One region of the Mesorhizobium sp. PUT5 genome, then DNA from elsewhere that is predicted to be linked to it. Evidence: riboswitches for the same ligand, from Rfam matches in the RefSeq annotation. Region 1 holds a riboswitch; the other holds the start of a gene.
What was found. Region 1 has a riboswitch for cobalamin ahead of ACTDI4_RS15695 (CbtB domain-containing protein). Riboswitches for the same ligand answer to the same signal wherever they lie in the genome.
Positions count from the first base shown of each region.

Region 1 (7,997 bases):
CGAGCAATTTTCCTCGAACCCGGCCAACGCGCCCATCCTGGCGGAGGCGCTGGCGGCCGTTTCGGCGCTGGAGGCAGGCCGGCGGCCGGACGTTGCGCGCATGCACCCGGCGCTGCGGCCGATCTTCGATCCGAAGGTGCAGGATTTTCTCATCGACACCTTGGCCGTCGACCCGGCGCGGCTGATCGCGGATTGCCGCAAGCCGGTTCTCATCCTGCAGGGCGAGCGCGACCTGCAGACCTCCGTGACCGATGCCGAGCGCTTGAAAGCGGCGGCGCCACAGGCCAGGCTCGTGCTGCTGCCCGATACCAACCATGTGCTGAAAAAGGTCGGCACGGCGGATCGTTCCGCCAATCTCGGCACCTACGGCGATCCGCACCTGCCGCTTGCGCCGGGCGTCGTGGACGCCATCGCTGGCTTTGTCGCCCCGACGCCCGGAAATCGCTGACGTTTGCCGTTGAAATTGACTTTTACGTAAATGCCGTGCGAAATCCCGTTGCGGCGACCGGACTTGGGCTGGCCGATTCCTACGGCAGCGGCCGTTCCGACAGCGAGCCGTTCCGACAGGGAAACGACTGCGCCGCAGCCTTTTCGAGAGCCCCTGACTGCCGATGCGCGGAGCGACGATGCGGGAATATTATTCGATCACCGAACTGACGCGCGAATTCGATATCTCGACGCGCACGCTGCGCTTCTACGAGGACGAGGGGCTGATCCAGCCGGTCCGGCGCGGGCGCACGCGGCTGTTCCGCCCGTCCGACCGGCATCTCATACGCCAGATCCTGCGCGGCAAGCGGCTCGGCTTCTCCATCAGCGAGATCCGCGAGATCATCCAGATGTACAGGGAGCCGCCGGGGGAGGTGGGCCAGCTCAAGCTGATGATCAGGCGCATCGAGGAGAAGCGCGACGGCCTGCGCCAGAAGCGGCGCGACCTGGAGGAGACGCTGACCGAACTCGACCAGGCCGAGGAAGCCTGCGTGGAGCGGCTGGCGGAACTGGGCGTCAACACCTGAGCCAGAGCGGCGGCGTCGCGCGCCATTGCGCACGATCGAGGAGCGCGGGTTTCCTTGCAGGGGCCTTTCTCAAATCCAGCGGCGCACGCGCCTGGAATAGTCGCGGTAGCGCTTGCCGAAGCGCTCGGCCAACATCTTCTCCTCGAACTCGATGGCGAGCTTGGTGGTGAGGAAGGCGGCCACGAAGGCGAGCAGCAGGAACCAGACGCTGCCGACGATCAGGCCGATGCCGATCAGCAGCACCGTGTTGGCGAGATAGATGGGATTGCGACTCACCGCGAAGGGCCCGGCGGTCAGAAGATGTTCGGGCGTGCCTTTCGGGTTCAGCGTGGTGCGGGCGCGCAGCATCATGCGGATGGCGCTGATCCACAGCGCCGCCACCGCCAGCAGGCAGAGCCAGCCGATAGCGAAGAGGATGTCGGCCAGCACGCCGCCGAGCCAGGGCAGCGGCAGGAACAGGTCGAGCGCCACGCCCGCGACGACGGCCACGAGATAGATCAGCGGCGGCCAGGGCATGCCGTGCCTTTGCCTGCCCAACTTGCCGTTCCCAGGCTCGCTTTTCATGGTGTCTGCCCTCCCTCCATGGCGCCGTCGGTTTCGGCCGTGCAGGTGGCGGCGAGGTCGCGCACCGTTTGCTGGAAGGCGTCGTCGCCGCTGCCCTTGTAGAGTTTTTCCAGCAGCCCTTCGCCCTGCAGCCTGCCCAGCATGCAGCCACAATAGCGCGTGCAGAAGGCGCCGTCGCGGGTTTCGGCGCAGCTTGCCCGGCAGGCGTCGGCGAAGCCTTCCTGCGGCGGGCGGCTTTGGGGCGGCATGAACTGCGCGAACAGCCAGACGCAGGCGATCAGCACCGGCTGGTGGACCAGATAGACCGCCAGGCTGTGGCGGCCGGCAAAGGCCAGCGGGCGCGTCCAGCCCGGCTGCGGCAGCGCCGCCAGCCGTGTCAGCAGGCCGTACGATCGGGCAAGCTGGGTGATGCCCATGCCGGTCAGCACCGCGCCGAACCACGGAAACAGCGGCACATAGTCGTTGGAGCGTGGATCGGCGCTGGAAAGGCCGACCCACCACAGGGCAGGGTGGTCGAAAAAATCCGAGCGCAGGTAGTGGGGCGCCGCAACGACCAGCGCTGCGGCGGCGAGCGTGAGCAGCGCCGGCAGGCGCAGGAAGGCGAGGCCGAGCACGCTCGCCAGGGCGATCTGGTGAAGGATGCCGAAGAAGATGAAGCTGTCGGGCGTGGCAAGGCGCGTCGCCGCCGTGATGGCCAGCGCGGCCGCCACGATCATGCCCAGCCGCTTGCCGAAGCCGTTCCAGCGGATGCCGTCGGCGTGCGCCAGCACGAGGCTGACGCCGACGAGGAACAGGAAGGTCGAGGCGATGCAGCGCGCATAGATCTTCCACGGGCCGAAGGCGGTCAGGCCGGCATGGGCGTAGCCGAAGAACTCGAGGTCCCAGGTGAAGTGGTAGCTGGCCATGGCCACGAGCGCGGCGCCGCGCAGCATGTCGATGGCGATGATGCGTTTGGTTCGTGCCGGGGCGGTTCCGGTCGGCTGTTCGGCGGTCATGGTCCCGGCTCTTTCGCGCCCGACGAGGGGTAGAGGCAAAGACGCCGCCTGTAAAGTTGGGCCAGCGACGGAAAGTCGTTGGCCGGCTTCGCATTCCGGCCGCTTCCGGTCGGTTTCCTGCTACTGACGGCGCGCGGCAATGCGCACAGTCCCGCATGCTGATCCGCTTCCGGGAGACGGGTGACATCCTTAATGGCAACGCATGTCCGCCATCCTATGTGGCTTGCGCAGGTGCGGACTGCGGGCGCGCGCACCTTCGCGTCTCTCTATTCAATCGAATCCTTCGCGCGCGCCACCGTCGCCAGCGTCATCCCGATCCAGGCCTACGAGATTCTGCGCAACGAGCAGACCGTGTCCATGCTCTACACCCTGGTGTCGCTGCTTGGCCTGTCGGTGACGCTGTTCATGCCGATCTTCATCCGCCGCTTCGCGCGGCGCTGGGTCTACACGGCGGGCGCCTGCCTGCTCGCAGTCGGTTCGCTCTTCTTCGTCACGCACACGCTCTGGGGGCAGTTCCTGGGCATGCTGTGCCGGGTCATGGGGGCCAGCGCGCTGTCGATCACGCTCAACCTCTACATCATGGACCACATCCGCAAGACGGATTTCATGCGCGCGGAATCGCTGCGCATGGCCTGGTCGATGTTCGCCTGGACCGGAGGGCCGACGCTCGGCATCTTCCTCTACACGCACTACGGCATCTATGCCGCCCACGGCGCGGTCGCGGTCTTCGCCGTCGTCCTGCTGGCGCTGTTCTGGTTCTACCGGCTGAGCGACAATCCGATGATCGCCGCCGGCAAGAGCCGCGCCGCCAACCCGCTGGCCAATATCGGCCGTTTCCTGCGCCAGCCGCGCCTGCGCCTGGCGTGGCTGATCGCCTTCGGCCGCTCCTGCTACTGGACCACCTTCTTCGTCTACGGTCCCCTGTTCATGGTCATCACCGGGCAGGGCGAACTGGCGGGGGGCCTTCTGGTGTCCGCCGGCAACGCGCTTCTGTTCGCGGCGATCTTCTGGGGAAGGGCGGGCAGGCGCTTCGGCGCCCGGCGCATCATCACGCTGGCCTTCGCGGCCATGTCGGCGCTGCTGTTTTCTGCCGGCGCCGTGGGCGAGGCGGTGCCGCTGCTGACGGCGGGCCTGCTGCTGTGCGGCGCCTTCTTCACCATCGCCATCGACGCGCTGGGCTCCACCGCCTTCATGCGGGCCGTGCGCTCCTATGAGCGGCCGCAGATGGCGGCCGTCTATCGCACCTATCTCGATTTTTCGGAACTGACCCCGCCGCTGGTCTATTCCGTGGTGCTGACCTTTTTCGGCCTCGGCTCGGTGTTCGCCACGCTGGGCTGCCTGACGGCGGCCTGCGCGATCGTGACCTGGATCTACCTGCCGAAATCGTTGTGAGCGGCGCCCGGGCGCATGGAAGCGCCGATGACGGATTCGGATTTGCCGGACGGTGCGATTCTTCCTATAGTGGCCCGGTCGCCGGTCCCGTGAGGGACCGAGAGGGAATGCGGTGCGGGCTTCGGCCCAATGCCGCTGCTGCCCCCGCAACTGTGTGCGGTAGTCCTCTCCCAAGAGCCACTGGAGGTTTTCTCCGGGAAGGCGGGAAAGGGCGCTGATCCGCGAGCCAGGAGACCTGCCGGCGACGTCGAAAATGGCTTCAGTGCCCTCGGGTGGAGGGTGAAAGGAACAGACATGAACACGGCTTCGGCTTCTCTCGGGGCGGCTGCTTCTTCGCAGTCGCGCTATGTCCAGCTCGCCATGGCGGCGCTGCTGGGCGTCTTCGTCATCGGCTTCGTCGGCTTCTCGCATATCGATGCGGTCCACAATGCCGCGCACGACAACCGCCATTCCATGGCGTTTCCCTGCCACTGACGAGGTAACGCCATCATGAACGTATTTCGCAACGTCGTGTTCGTCGCGGCGATCGCCGGGCTTGTGGCCGGGGTCGCCCTGGCCCTGATGCAGGCCTATGCCACCGTGCCGCTGATCCTGAAGGCGGAAGTCTATGAGGAGGCCGGCGGCGGCCACCACCACGACCACGCCGCCGTCGAAAGTGCCGCGCCGGGCGACGAGACCGCCGCACCCGCCGAAGAGGAGCATGAAGCCTGGGAGCCCGCCGACGGCTTCGAGCGCTTCGCCTACACGGTGCTCTCCAACGTCGTCACCGGCATCGGCTTCGCGCTGATCCTGGTCGCGGTATCCGAGCTTGCCGGCGGCATCGGCAACTGGCGCCAGGGCGTATTCTGGGGGCTGGCGGGCTTTTCCGTGTTCACCCTCGCGCCCGGCCTCGGCCTGCCGCCCGAGCTTCCGGCCATGCCCGCCGCCGACCTTGCCGCGCGCCAGGTCTGGTGGGTGGCGACGGTGCTTGCCACCGCCGCCGGGCTGGCGCTGATCGCCTTCCGCAAGTCGCTGCCGCTGACGCTGCTGGCCGTGGTGCTGATTGTGGCGCCCCACATCGTCGGCGCGCCGCAGCCCGACAGCTTCGAGACGCCGATCCCCGAAGGTCTCCACCATCAATTCGTGGTGGCGGTGACGATCACCAACCTGCTGTTCTGGCTGGTGCTCGGCGCGGTGGCAGGCGTCGTGCGCGGCCGCGTCACCGGCGAGGCGGCGAGCCTGCGCGACAGCTTTGCCTGAGGCCGGCACGCTGACCCTGCTGATCGGCGGCGCGCGCTCCGGCAAGAGCGCGCACGCCGAGAGGCTGGTGGCGGGCCATGCCGCGCCATGGGCCTATATCGCCACCGCGCAGGCACATGATGCGGAGATGGCCGAGCGCATCGGCCATCACCGCGCCCGCCGAAGCGAGGGGTGGGAAACGATCGAGGCGCCGCTCGACCTTGCCGGGGCGCTGGCCGCGCTGCCGCCGGGGCGGCCGGCGCTGGTCGATTGCCTGACGCTATGGCTGACCAACCACATGCTGGCCGAACATGATCTGGAAGCCGAGTGCGCCCGGCTGGCGGATGTTCTGGCGCGCCCGCGCGGACCGTGGTTCGTCGTCTCCAACGAGGTGGGGCAGGGCATCGTGCCCGACAACGCGCTGGCGCGCCGGTTCCGCGACGAGGCCGGCCGGCTGAACCAGAAGGCGGCGGCAGCGGCCGACGCGGTGCTTCTGATGGTGGCGGGACTGCCGCTGAAGGTGAAGTGATGGACAAGACCGACATTTCCGATGAGGAGGCCGCGCGCCACCGCGCCAAGATGGCCAGGCGCAAGCAGGTGCAGGACGCCGAGGTCGCCGGCAAGACGGTGGAGAAGGGCCTGCTCATCGTCAACACCGGCCCCGGCAAGGGCAAGACCACGGCCGCCTTCGGGCTGGCGCTGAGGATGCTCGGCCATGGCCGGCGCGTCGGCGTGGTGCAGTTCATCAAGGGCGCCTGGAGCACAGGCGAAAGGGACGCTTTCGCGGCCTTCGGCGACAGGGTTTCCTGGCATACGATGGGCGAGGGCTTCACCTGGGAGACGCAGGACCTCAAGCGCGACGTGGCAGCGGCGGAAGCGGCCTGGGAAAAGGCGCTGGAGCTGATGGCCGATCCGTCGATCGGCCTCGTGGTGCTGGACGAACTGAACATCGCGCTGCGCTACGACTATCTCGACATCGACAAGGTGGTCGCGGCGCTGGCGGGCCGGCGCGCGGGCCTGCATGTCGTCGTCACCGGCCGCAACGCCAAGCCGGCGCTTGTCGAGGCGGCCGATCTCGTCACCGAGATGGGCTCGACCAAGCACCATTTTTCCGCCGGCGTGAAAGCGCAGCAGGGCATCGAGTTCTGAGCCGCGCTACCGCCTCATGCGAGGACGGCCAGCGCCACGGCCCCGAACAGGGCGACGAGCAGGAAGTCGGCCATCCAGTAGAGCCGGAGCGCGCGGCGGATGTCGGCGCTGGTGGCATCGCGACGGCCGCCTTTGCCCATGAAGGCGTCGTCCACCATGACCCCGCCATAGGCGCGCGGGCCGGCAAGCGCCAGGCCGAGCGCGCCGGCCATCGCCGCCTCCGGCCAGCCGGCGTTGGGCGAGCGGTGGTTCCGCGCGTCGCGCCGCAGGGCGCGCCAGGCGTTGCCGGCATTCGCGCCCGGCATGATGAAGGCGGCGGCAATGACGAGCAGCGCCGTGAGCCGCGAGGCTGGCAGGTTGACGAGGTCGTCGAAGCGCGCCGCCGCCCAGCCGAAGGCTTCGTGGCGCGGCGTGCGATGGCCGATCATGGAATCGGCGGTGTTGACGGCCTTGTAGGCCGCGCCGCCCGCCAGGCCGCCGATGCCCAACCACAAGGCCGGCGCGACGATGCCGTCGGAAAAATTCTCGGCCAGGCTTTCTATCGCGGCGCGGCACACGCCTGCCTCGTCCAGCTTTTCCGGATCGCGGCCGACGATCATCGACACCGCTTTGCGGCCGGCCTGCAGGCCGCCCTCGTCAAGCGCCTCGGCCACCGCCCCGACGTGGCCGCCAAGGCTTTTCTGCGCAAGCAGGCTGCTTGCCAGCAGCGCCACGGCAAGCATGCCGAGCGGCAGCTTCAACAAAAGGTGCTCGACGATGTCGCCAAGTGCGGCGGGCACCAGCACGACGACGGCAAGCGCGGCGATGCCGGCCATGCGACGGCGTTCGTCGGTATCGGTCGCTCGGTTGAGCCGGCAATCGGCAAAGGCTATCAGCCTTCCCAGCCACGTCACCGGATGGCCGATGGCGCGAAAGAGGCGGTCGGGATAGCCGAGGCCGAGTTCGGCGAGCAGCGACAGGAAGGCAAGGAGCGGCGACATGGGGCTTCCCGGCGAAGCGGCGGCGAGGATGGATCACGGCGGCAGCCTGGAGCGGGCCAGGGCGCTGTTTCCGCATGCGCCCGAACCGTTCGTCGACCTTTCGACCGGGATCAACCCGCACTCCTACCCGCTTTTTGCGCTGCCCGCCACCGCCCTGTCGCGCCTGCCGGAGCCGGCGCGGGCGCGTGAACTCGGCGAGGTGGCGGCGCAGGCCTACGGCGCGCCGTCCGCCGCCCATGTGGCGGCTGCGCCCGGCACGCAGATCCTGCTGCCGCTGGTGGCCTCGCTGGCAAGACCCGGCCTGGCGCGGGTGCTTTCACCCACCTATGCCGAGCACGCGCAGGCGGCGCGCGTCGCCGGCCACGAGGTGGAGCAGGTCGAGCGCTTCGAGGCGCTGGCCCAAGGCGAGCTTGCCGTGGTGGTCAACCCGAACAATCCCGACGGCCGCGTGGTCTCCCGCGAAAAGCTGCTGGAGCTTGCCGCCCGTCTCCACGCCAAGGGCGGGTTGCTGGTCGTGGACGAAGCCTTCATGGATGTCGGGCCCGGCGCGGAAAGCCTTGCGGGCGACGTGGAGCGGGGCGGCATGGTGGTGCTGCGCTCCTTCGGAAAATTCTTCGGCCTGGCCGGGGTCAGGCTGGGTTTCGCGCTGGCGGACGAAGCGACGGCGCGGCGGCTGGACGCGCGCC
Region 1 covers NZ_JBQOSO010000003.1:2,909,949-2,917,945, reverse strand. Annotated here, with positions in the region: gene ACTDI4_RS15720 (alpha/beta hydrolase) at 1-448, shown strand, start outside; gene ACTDI4_RS15715 (MerR family transcriptional regulator) at 627-1,013, shown strand; gene ACTDI4_RS15710 (methyltransferase family protein) at 1,083-1,577, opposite strand; gene ACTDI4_RS15705 (DUF1624 domain-containing protein) at 1,574-2,572, opposite strand; gene ACTDI4_RS15700 (MFS transporter) at 2,765-3,964, shown strand; cobalamin riboswitch at 4,030-4,221, shown strand; gene ACTDI4_RS15695 (CbtB domain-containing protein) at 4,259-4,438, shown strand; gene ACTDI4_RS15690 (CbtA family protein) at 4,454-5,203, shown strand; gene cobU (bifunctional adenosylcobinamide kinase/adenosylcobinamide-phosphate guanylyltransferase) at 5,196-5,711, shown strand; gene cobO (cob(I)yrinic acid a,c-diamide adenosyltransferase) at 5,711-6,331, shown strand; gene cbiB (adenosylcobinamide-phosphate synthase CbiB) at 6,346-7,311, opposite strand; gene cobD (threonine-phosphate decarboxylase CobD) at 7,340-7,997, shown strand, end outside.

Region 2 (7,997 bases), 2.4 Mb from region 1:
TCTGGTCGGTGCACAAGTTGAGCGAGACGACGCGCCGCGGCGGCTCGCCGGCAAAGGCAGGCGCGCCGCACAGCGCCGCCCCCGCCGCCAATGCGATGGCGGCGCAGGCGTTGAGCATCTGTCGTGCCTGCCTCATGCGGTTCCTTCGCGGCCGGCGCGGCCCTGGACCGGCCCGGGATCAGAAGGCGCGGGTGAAGCTGAGATCCAGCGTGCGCCCCGGCGCCCGGTAGCCTGCCTTGGTTTCATATTGCTCGTTGAAGACGTTCTCCACCGAGAATTTGAACTGCGAGCGGCTGTCCAGCGCATAAAGGGCGGTGAAGTCGGCCGTCACATAGCCGGGCAGCTTGGTCGTGTTGGCCTCGTCCGTGTATCGGGCCGCGCCATAGAGCACCCGGCCGATCAACTGAAGCTGCTCGGTGGGGCTGTAGGCCAGCTCGGCGGTGGCCTTGAAGCGGTCGGCATAGATGACGTAGCGGCCGTGCAGACCCTCCGAGCGATTCAGTGGCTCGCGCACGTCTACCGTCGCCTTGGCGCTCCATTCCTCGCTGAAGCGATGCGAAAGTGCCGCCTCGAAGCCGGTGATCCGCACCTTCTGGACGTTGTCCGGATGCCAGGGCCCGAAGAAGTCGTTCGGGTCCATCGGCGCCCAGGTGATCTGGTCGCTGATGTCGTTGCGGTAGAGCGCCAGGTCCAGGCTGGTGGCGGCGGTCGGCTGCCAGGTCAGCCCGATCTCGTAGGAGCGCGACTTTTCCGGCTTGAGGTCGGGATTTCCGGGTGTGAACGGGTCGGGATAGTAGAGGTCGTTGAAGGTCGGCGCCCGGAAGCCGGTTCCCAGCGAGGCGCGCGCCACCAGCCCGTCGGTCAGCTCGTAGCTGGTGCCGAGATTGTAGGTGGTGGCTCCGCCGAACTGGCCGTCATGGTCGTAGCGCAGGCCCGAATCGACGGTGAGCGCCTCGTATTCGAAGGAATATTGCCCGAACACGGCCGTCTGGTCGCGGCTCGTGTGGTCGTAGGGCACGTCGAAGATGGAGCTGCCGGCGACCGATTCGCGATAAGCTTCAACGCCGCCCAGCAGCACGTGCCGGGCCGTGTCGGTCTCGAAGCTCTTCTGCGTCGTGGCCAGCACGCCGTAGCGGGTCGTGTCGAAATCGTCGCCCTTGACGTCGCCACGGAAATTGGCGGCATTGTCGAGCGCCGTCGAGAATTCGAGGGTGGACGACCAGTCCTCGGAGTGGTCGATGCGGGCGCCCAGGCGGCCGGAGAAATTGTCCGTGTCGGCTTCGTTGGCCGAAGGCGGCGCGCTGTCGTAGGACACGCGGCCGCGCGCATAGAGGCCGTCGGCGTAGACGCGGCCCCAGTCGAGGTCCTTCGACAGCGCGAAATTGGCCGAGCCGCGCACGAAGCCGTTGGGGCCGGGCTCGTGGCCCCAGGCGCTCGGCAGGGTGAAGTCGTAGCCGCGCGTGCCGAGGACCTGGCCGCCGAGCGCATAATTGACGCCGCTTTGGCTCTGCCCCTGCACGCCGGCGGAGGCATATCCGCCCCACGGGTGGGTGACCCCGACGGTGACGGAGCCGCAGGCGCTGCTGCCGTCGGCGCAGAGGCCGCCCTGTTTGGTGATGATGTTGATGATGCCGCCGATGGCGTCCGCGCCGTACTGGGCCGAATGCGCCCCCTTGGCGATCTCGATACGTTCGATGGAGGCAAGCGGGATGCTGGACAGGTTCACCGTTCCCGTGGTGGCCGAGCCTGCGCGCACGCCGTTGACCAGCACCAGCGTCTGGGCGGGCGTGGTGCCGCGCAGGGAAACGCTGGAATCCGCGCCCAGGCCGCCATTGGCGGTCGCCGTGATGCCGGGAACCGTCTTGAGCAGCGACGGAAGGTCGAGCGCGGCCGACTGCGCGATGTCTTCCGCGCCGATCACCGTCACCGACGAGGTCGAGCGCTCCAGCGAGCTTTCGCGCCGCAGCGGCGTCGTGATCAGGATCCGGTCGAGCTTCGTCGCGCCGCTGTCGGCCTCTTGCGCGCCGGCATGGCCCGTCAGCGCCAGTGCGGCGACACCGGCCAGCAAAATGGTCTTCTTCAAATCCGCCCCCAAAAAGGATCGGCGGCGAAAATGCTTCGCCCCGAGGTTCATGACGAACCGCAGCGGGTCTGGTCTGCAGGACGGATCGCGGACAGGCTTGTCGCATCCACCCCCGGCCGTTTCCAGCATGCGGCAACACTTCAGTGTCACCGCCACGGACGACCGCGCCGAACCACACCCCGTGGCCAGGCTTGGGTGACTGGAAAAGGCAGGTCTCCTGACTTCCGTGTCTCGGCCTTCCTCCGCCTTCCCGGCCGCGCGTGGCAGACAGTGGCGTGCTGGAAAAAGGCTCAACGGTTACAGTTGCGGGGGCAGTCTCGGTTTTGGCCGGTTTCCCGACCGCACCGCGTTCCCTTTTCATCCGCCTTGCGGCGGAACCAATTCCGCGCGCAGGCTAGCCAGCCATACCGGTTTCGTCAATCTGCTCCGGCCCGTCGCGCGCTCGTGCCGCACTGTGGAAAACCGGCGCTGGCCGCCGTCCGGCAATGGTTCTATGGTCGCTGCCCGTTCCATGATTCCGGGATTTCCATGGCCACCGACACCAAACGCCTCGCCGCAATCATCGCCGCCGAGATCAACGCCCGGCCGGAGCAGGCCGCTGCGGCCATCTCGCTGCTGGACGAGGGCGCCACGGTGCCCTTCGTCGCGCGCTACCGCAAGGAGGTCACCGGCGGGCTGGACGACACCCAGCTTCGCCTGCTCGACGAGCGGCTCGTCTACCTGCGCGAGATGGATGCGCGGCGCGAGACCATCCTTTCCTCCATCCGCGAGCAGGGCAAGCTGACGGCTGAGCTGGAAGGCAAGATCGCAGGGGCTGCCACCAAGGCCGAACTGGAGGACATCTACCTGCCCTATAAGCCCAAGCGCCGCACCAAGGCGCAGATCGCGCGCGAGCGTGGGCTGGGGCCGCTGGCGGAGGCCATATTGGCCGATCGCGCCGCCGTGCCGGCCGAACTGGCAGCCGCCTATCTCGGCGAAGAGGTGCCGGACATCAAAGCGGCACTGGAAGGCGCGCGCGACATTCTGGCCGAGCTTTTTGCCGAGAACGCCGATCTTGTCGGCAGGTTGCGCACCTACATGAAGGATCGCGCCTTCCTCCGGTCCCGGGTCGTCGACGGCAAGCAGGAAGCCGGAGCAAAATTCTCCGACTATTTCGACCATGTCGAGCGCTGGGCCGGCGTGCCGAGCCACCGGGCGCTGGCCATGCTGCGCGGCCGCAACGAGGAGGTGCTGGCCCTCGACATCGAGCTGGACGCCGACGATACCTCGCCGGTCAAACCGGCCGAGCGCATGGTGGCGGACGCCTACGGTATCGGCCGCCAGCTTGCGGGCGACCAATGGCTGGCCGAGGTCGCCGGCTGGACATGGCGCGTCAAGCTCAACCTGCACCTCACGCTCGATTTGATGCGCGACCTGCGCGAGCGCGCCGAGGAAGAGGCGATCCACGTCTTCGCCCGTAACCTGAAGGACCTGCTCCTGGCAGCTCCGGCCGGCTCGCGGCCCACCATGGGGCTCGATCCGGGCATCCGCACCGGCGTCAAGGTGGCGGTGGTGGACGGCACCGGCAAGCTGGTGGACACGACGACCGTCTACCCGTTCCCGCCGAAGAACGATTTGCGCGGCACGCAGGCCATGCTTGCGGCATTGATCCGCAAGCATGGCGTCGAACTGGTCGCCATCGGCAACGGCACCGGCAGCCGCGAGACCGAGAAGCTGGTGGCCGAGATGCTTGGCGACATGCCATCGGGTGTGTCCGGGCCCAAGCCGCTCAAGGTGATCGTCTCGGAAGCCGGCGCTTCGGTCTATTCGGCGTCGGAGACGGCGGCGGCCGAATTCCCCGACCTCGACGTGTCGCTGCGCGGCGCCGTCTCCATCGCAAGACGCCTGCAGGACCCGCTGGCCGAACTGGTCAAGATCGAGCCGAAGTCCATCGGCGTCGGCCAGTACCAGCATGACGTCGACCAGTTCCGGCTGGCGCGCGCGCTCGACGCCGTGGTGGAGGATGCGGTGAACGCCGTCGGCGTCGACCTCAACACCGCGTCCGCCTCGCTGCTGGCGCGCGTCTCCGGCCTCGGCGCCTCGCTCGCCGAGGCCATCGTCGCCCACCGCAACGCCAACGGCCCCTTCGCCAGCCGGCGCGGCCTGATGGATGTGGCGCGGCTCGGCCAGCGCACCTTCGAGCAATGCGCCGGCTTCCTGCGCATTCCCAACGGCGCCGAGCCGCTCGATGCCTCCTCCGTGCACCCGGAAGCCTATGGCGTGGCCAAGAAGATCGTCGCCGCCTGCGGGCGCGACGTGCGCGCGCTGATGGGCGACAGCGCGGCCCTCAAGGCGCTCGACCCGCGCGTCTTCGTCGACGAGCGCTTCGGCCTGCCGACGGTGCGCGACATCATCGCCGAACTGGAAAAACCCGGACGCGATCCTCGTCCCGGCTTCCGCACCGCGACCTTTGCCGAGGGCGTGGACGACATCAAGGACCTGAAGCCCGGCATGCTGCTGGAAGGCACCGTCACCAATGTCGCGGCCTTCGGAGCCTTCGTCGACATCGGCGTGCACCAGGACGGGCTGGTGCATGTTTCCCAACTCGCCGACCGTTTCGTCAAGGACGCCCATGAGGTGGTCAAGGCCGGCGACGTGGTGAAGGTGCGCGTGGTCGAGGTCGACATCAAGCGCAAGCGCATCGGCCTCACCATGCGCAAGGACGGGGGCGCGGACAGGCAGCCGCAGGGGCGAAACAGCAATGCCAGGCCACAGCAGCACGCCTCTGCCCAGCGTCAGCCGCCGCGCGCCGGTGCGGCGGGCGGGCAGGGCGGCAAGTCCCAGGGCGCGCTGGGGGCGGCGCTCGCCGAGGCCTTGAAGCGCCGTTAGACCATGATGCCGAAAAGCGTGAAGCGGTTTTCGGACGACATCATGGTCTATCTGATTGATTTTGCCGCATGTGTGCGACGCAGGTGATTCCGCTTGGCAGCAACATGCTCTGGAGCGCTTCCGCTTTTCTCCGAATCGCGGAAACGCTCTAACCCTTTGTTTTGACGCAATTCCGGACGGAAAACCGGTTCCCACTTTTCCTGGAATTGCTTGTCTTATGACTTTTGCTGCCGAACGGGCGAAGAAGGGACCGCCGGGAGGGGTAGCAGCCCCTCGTCGGCGGCGAGGGTCGGATCGTTGAAATGCTGACCGTTGACGGGTCGAGCTAGAGTGTGATCGCCCTCGTCTTTCTCTTGAGGCCTGAACGGATACCCGCAGTTCGGCTGCGGACGACAAGCACAGGACAAGCGAAAGATGATGAACGATACCATCGGCGTCGACATCTCGAAAAACCATCTCGACGCCCACCGCATGAGCGATGGCAAAAGCCGCCGCTTTGGCAACGACAAGGCCGGCCATAGAGCATTCCTGGCGTGGCTGGCACAGCCTGACACCCGCATCGTCTACGAACCGACCGGTCCTTATCACCGAGCCTTCGAGCGGAGGCTGGCGGATGGCGGCTTCGCCCTTGTCAAGGTCAATCCGCGTCAGGCAAGGCGCTTCGCCGAGGCCACCGGCCGGCTTGCCAAGACCGACCGGCTCGACGCCGCCATGCTGGCGCGCATGGGGATGTTGCTCGACCTCGAGGCCCGACCGACGCGCGGCCCGCTCCTTAATGATCTCAAGGATCTCTCCATGGCCCGCGAGGCGCTGGTGAAAAACCGCACGGCGGCGAAGAACAGAGCAAAGAACCTGACCTTACCCATCCTCAAGCGTCACAATGGCGAGCAACTCAGGCAGATCGAGCGCCAGCTCGCCGCGATCGAAGTCGAGATCATGAAGCTCATCAAGGCCGATCCTGACCTAGCCAACCGCTTCGACATCCTTGTATCGATCCCCGGCGTCTCGGCCATCACCGCCTTCGCGCTGATCATCGACATGCCCGAACTCGGCACCCTCGAAAACACCCAGGCTGCATCGCTCGCTGGCCTCGCCCCGGTCGCACGCCAGTCTGGAAAATGGACAGGCCGCGCCTTCATCAGAGGCGGTCGGGCCAACGTTCGCCAGGCCCTCTACATGCCGGCCCTCGTCGCCACGCGCTTCAATCCAGACCTCAAGGCAAACTACGATGGGCTCAAGGCCGCCGGCAAAGCCTCCAAGGTCGCCATCACCGCCATCATGCGAAAGCTGATCGTCCTCGCAAACGCACTGCTCAGGGACCACCGCAAATGGGCCCCATAACTTCCTTGACCAAAACGGATACTCTAGCGCCGAATTCGTCGGCTAGGGACAAAAAACCCGCCGGATCGCTCCGGCGGGTTTTTTTCGACTTGGTGTCGCGCCGTTGAGAACGGCGCGTACGGGAGCGGGCTTAGTTGCCGCCCTGCTTCTTGAGCGCGGCGCCCAGAATGTCGCCGAGCGAAGCGCCGGAGTCGGTCGAGCCGTACTGGGCCACCGCTTCCTTCTCTTCGGCGATTTCCAGCGCCTTGATCGAGACCTGCAGCTTGCGGGTCTTCTTGTCGTAGGCGATGACGCGCGCATCGACCTTCTGGCCGACGGTGAAGCGCTCGGGGCGCTGCTCGTCGCGGTCGCGCGACAGGTCGGAGCGCTTGATGAAGGTCTCCAGCCCGCTCTCGACCAGCCGCACCTCGATGCCGCCGTCCTTGATGCCGGTCACTTCGCAGGTCACGACGGCGTTCTTGCGCAGCTCGCCGGAAGCGGCGGCGTCGCCGGCCGCATCACGCTCGAGCTGCTTGATGCCGAGCGAGATGCGCTCCTTGTCGATGTCGACGTCGAGCACCTGGGCCCGGACCATCTGGCCGCGCTGATACTCCTCGATGACCTGCTCGCCCGGACGGTTCCAGTCGAGGTCGGACAGGTGCACCATGCCGTCCACGTCGCCGTCCAGGCCGATGAACAGGCCGAACTCGGTCTTGTTCTTGACCTCGCCCTCGACGGTCGAGCCCACCGGATGGTTGCGGGCGAAAGCCTCCCACGGATTCTCCAGCGTCTGCTTGAGGCCCAGCGAGATGCGGCGCTTGGCCGGATCGACCTCGAGCACCACGACGTCGACTTCCTGCGTCGTCGACAGGATCTTGCCGGGGTGCACGTTCTTCTTCGTCCACGACATTTCTGAAACGTGGATCAGGCCCTCAATGCCCGGCTCCAGCTCCACGAAGGCGCCGTAGTCGGTGATGTTGGTGACCGTGCCGCGGATCTTCTTGCCGATCGGGAACTTGGTGCCGATGTCGGACCACGGATCGCTCTCGAGCTGCTTCATGCCGAGCGAGATGCGGTGCGTCTCCTGGTTGATGCGGATGATCTGCACCTTGACCGTCTGGCCGATGGACAGGATCTCGGTCGGATGGTTGACGCGGCGCCATGCCATGTCGGTGACATGCAGCAGGCCGTCGATGCCGCCGAGGTCGACGAACGCACCGTAGTCGGTGATGTTCTTGACCACGCCCTCGACCACCTGGCCCTCTTCGAGGTTCTGCACGATTTCCGAACGCTGCTCGGCGCGCGACTCTTCCAGAACCGTGCGGCGCGAAACGACGATGTTGCCGCGGCGGCGATCCATCTTGAGGATCTCGAAGGGCTGTGGGTTGTGCATGAGCGGGGTGACGTCGCGGATCGGGCGGATGTCGACCTGCGAACGCGGCAGGAAGGCCACGGCGCCGTCCAGGTCGACGGTGAAGCCGCCCTTGACCTGGTTGAAGATGACGCCTTCGACGCGCTCGCCCTTGCTGAACTTCTCTTCGAGCTTGACCCAGCTCTCCTCGCGGCGGGCCTTGTCGCGCGACAGCATCGCCTCGCCCAGCGCATTCTCGATGCGCTCGACATAGACTTCCACCGTGTCGCCGACCTTGAGGCTGCCTTCCTTGCCCTTGGCGCCGAATTCCTTCAGCGGCACGCGGCCTTCGACCTTCAGGCCGACGTCGATGAT
Region 2 covers NZ_JBQOSO010000003.1:468,735-476,731, forward strand. Annotated here, with positions in the region: gene ACTDI4_RS03830 (ABC transporter substrate-binding protein) at 1-136, opposite strand, end outside; gene ACTDI4_RS03835 (TonB-dependent receptor plug domain-containing protein) at 179-2,134, opposite strand; cobalamin riboswitch at 2,274-2,480, opposite strand; gene ACTDI4_RS03840 (Tex family protein) at 2,612-4,951, shown strand; gene ACTDI4_RS03845 (IS110 family transposase) at 5,366-6,292, shown strand; gene rpsA (30S ribosomal protein S1) at 6,423-7,997, opposite strand, start outside.
Region 2: it holds a riboswitch for cobalamin, as region 1 does, so the genes downstream of both, ACTDI4_RS03835 (TonB-dependent receptor plug domain-containing protein) here and ACTDI4_RS15695 (CbtB domain-containing protein) in region 1, are expected to answer to the same signal.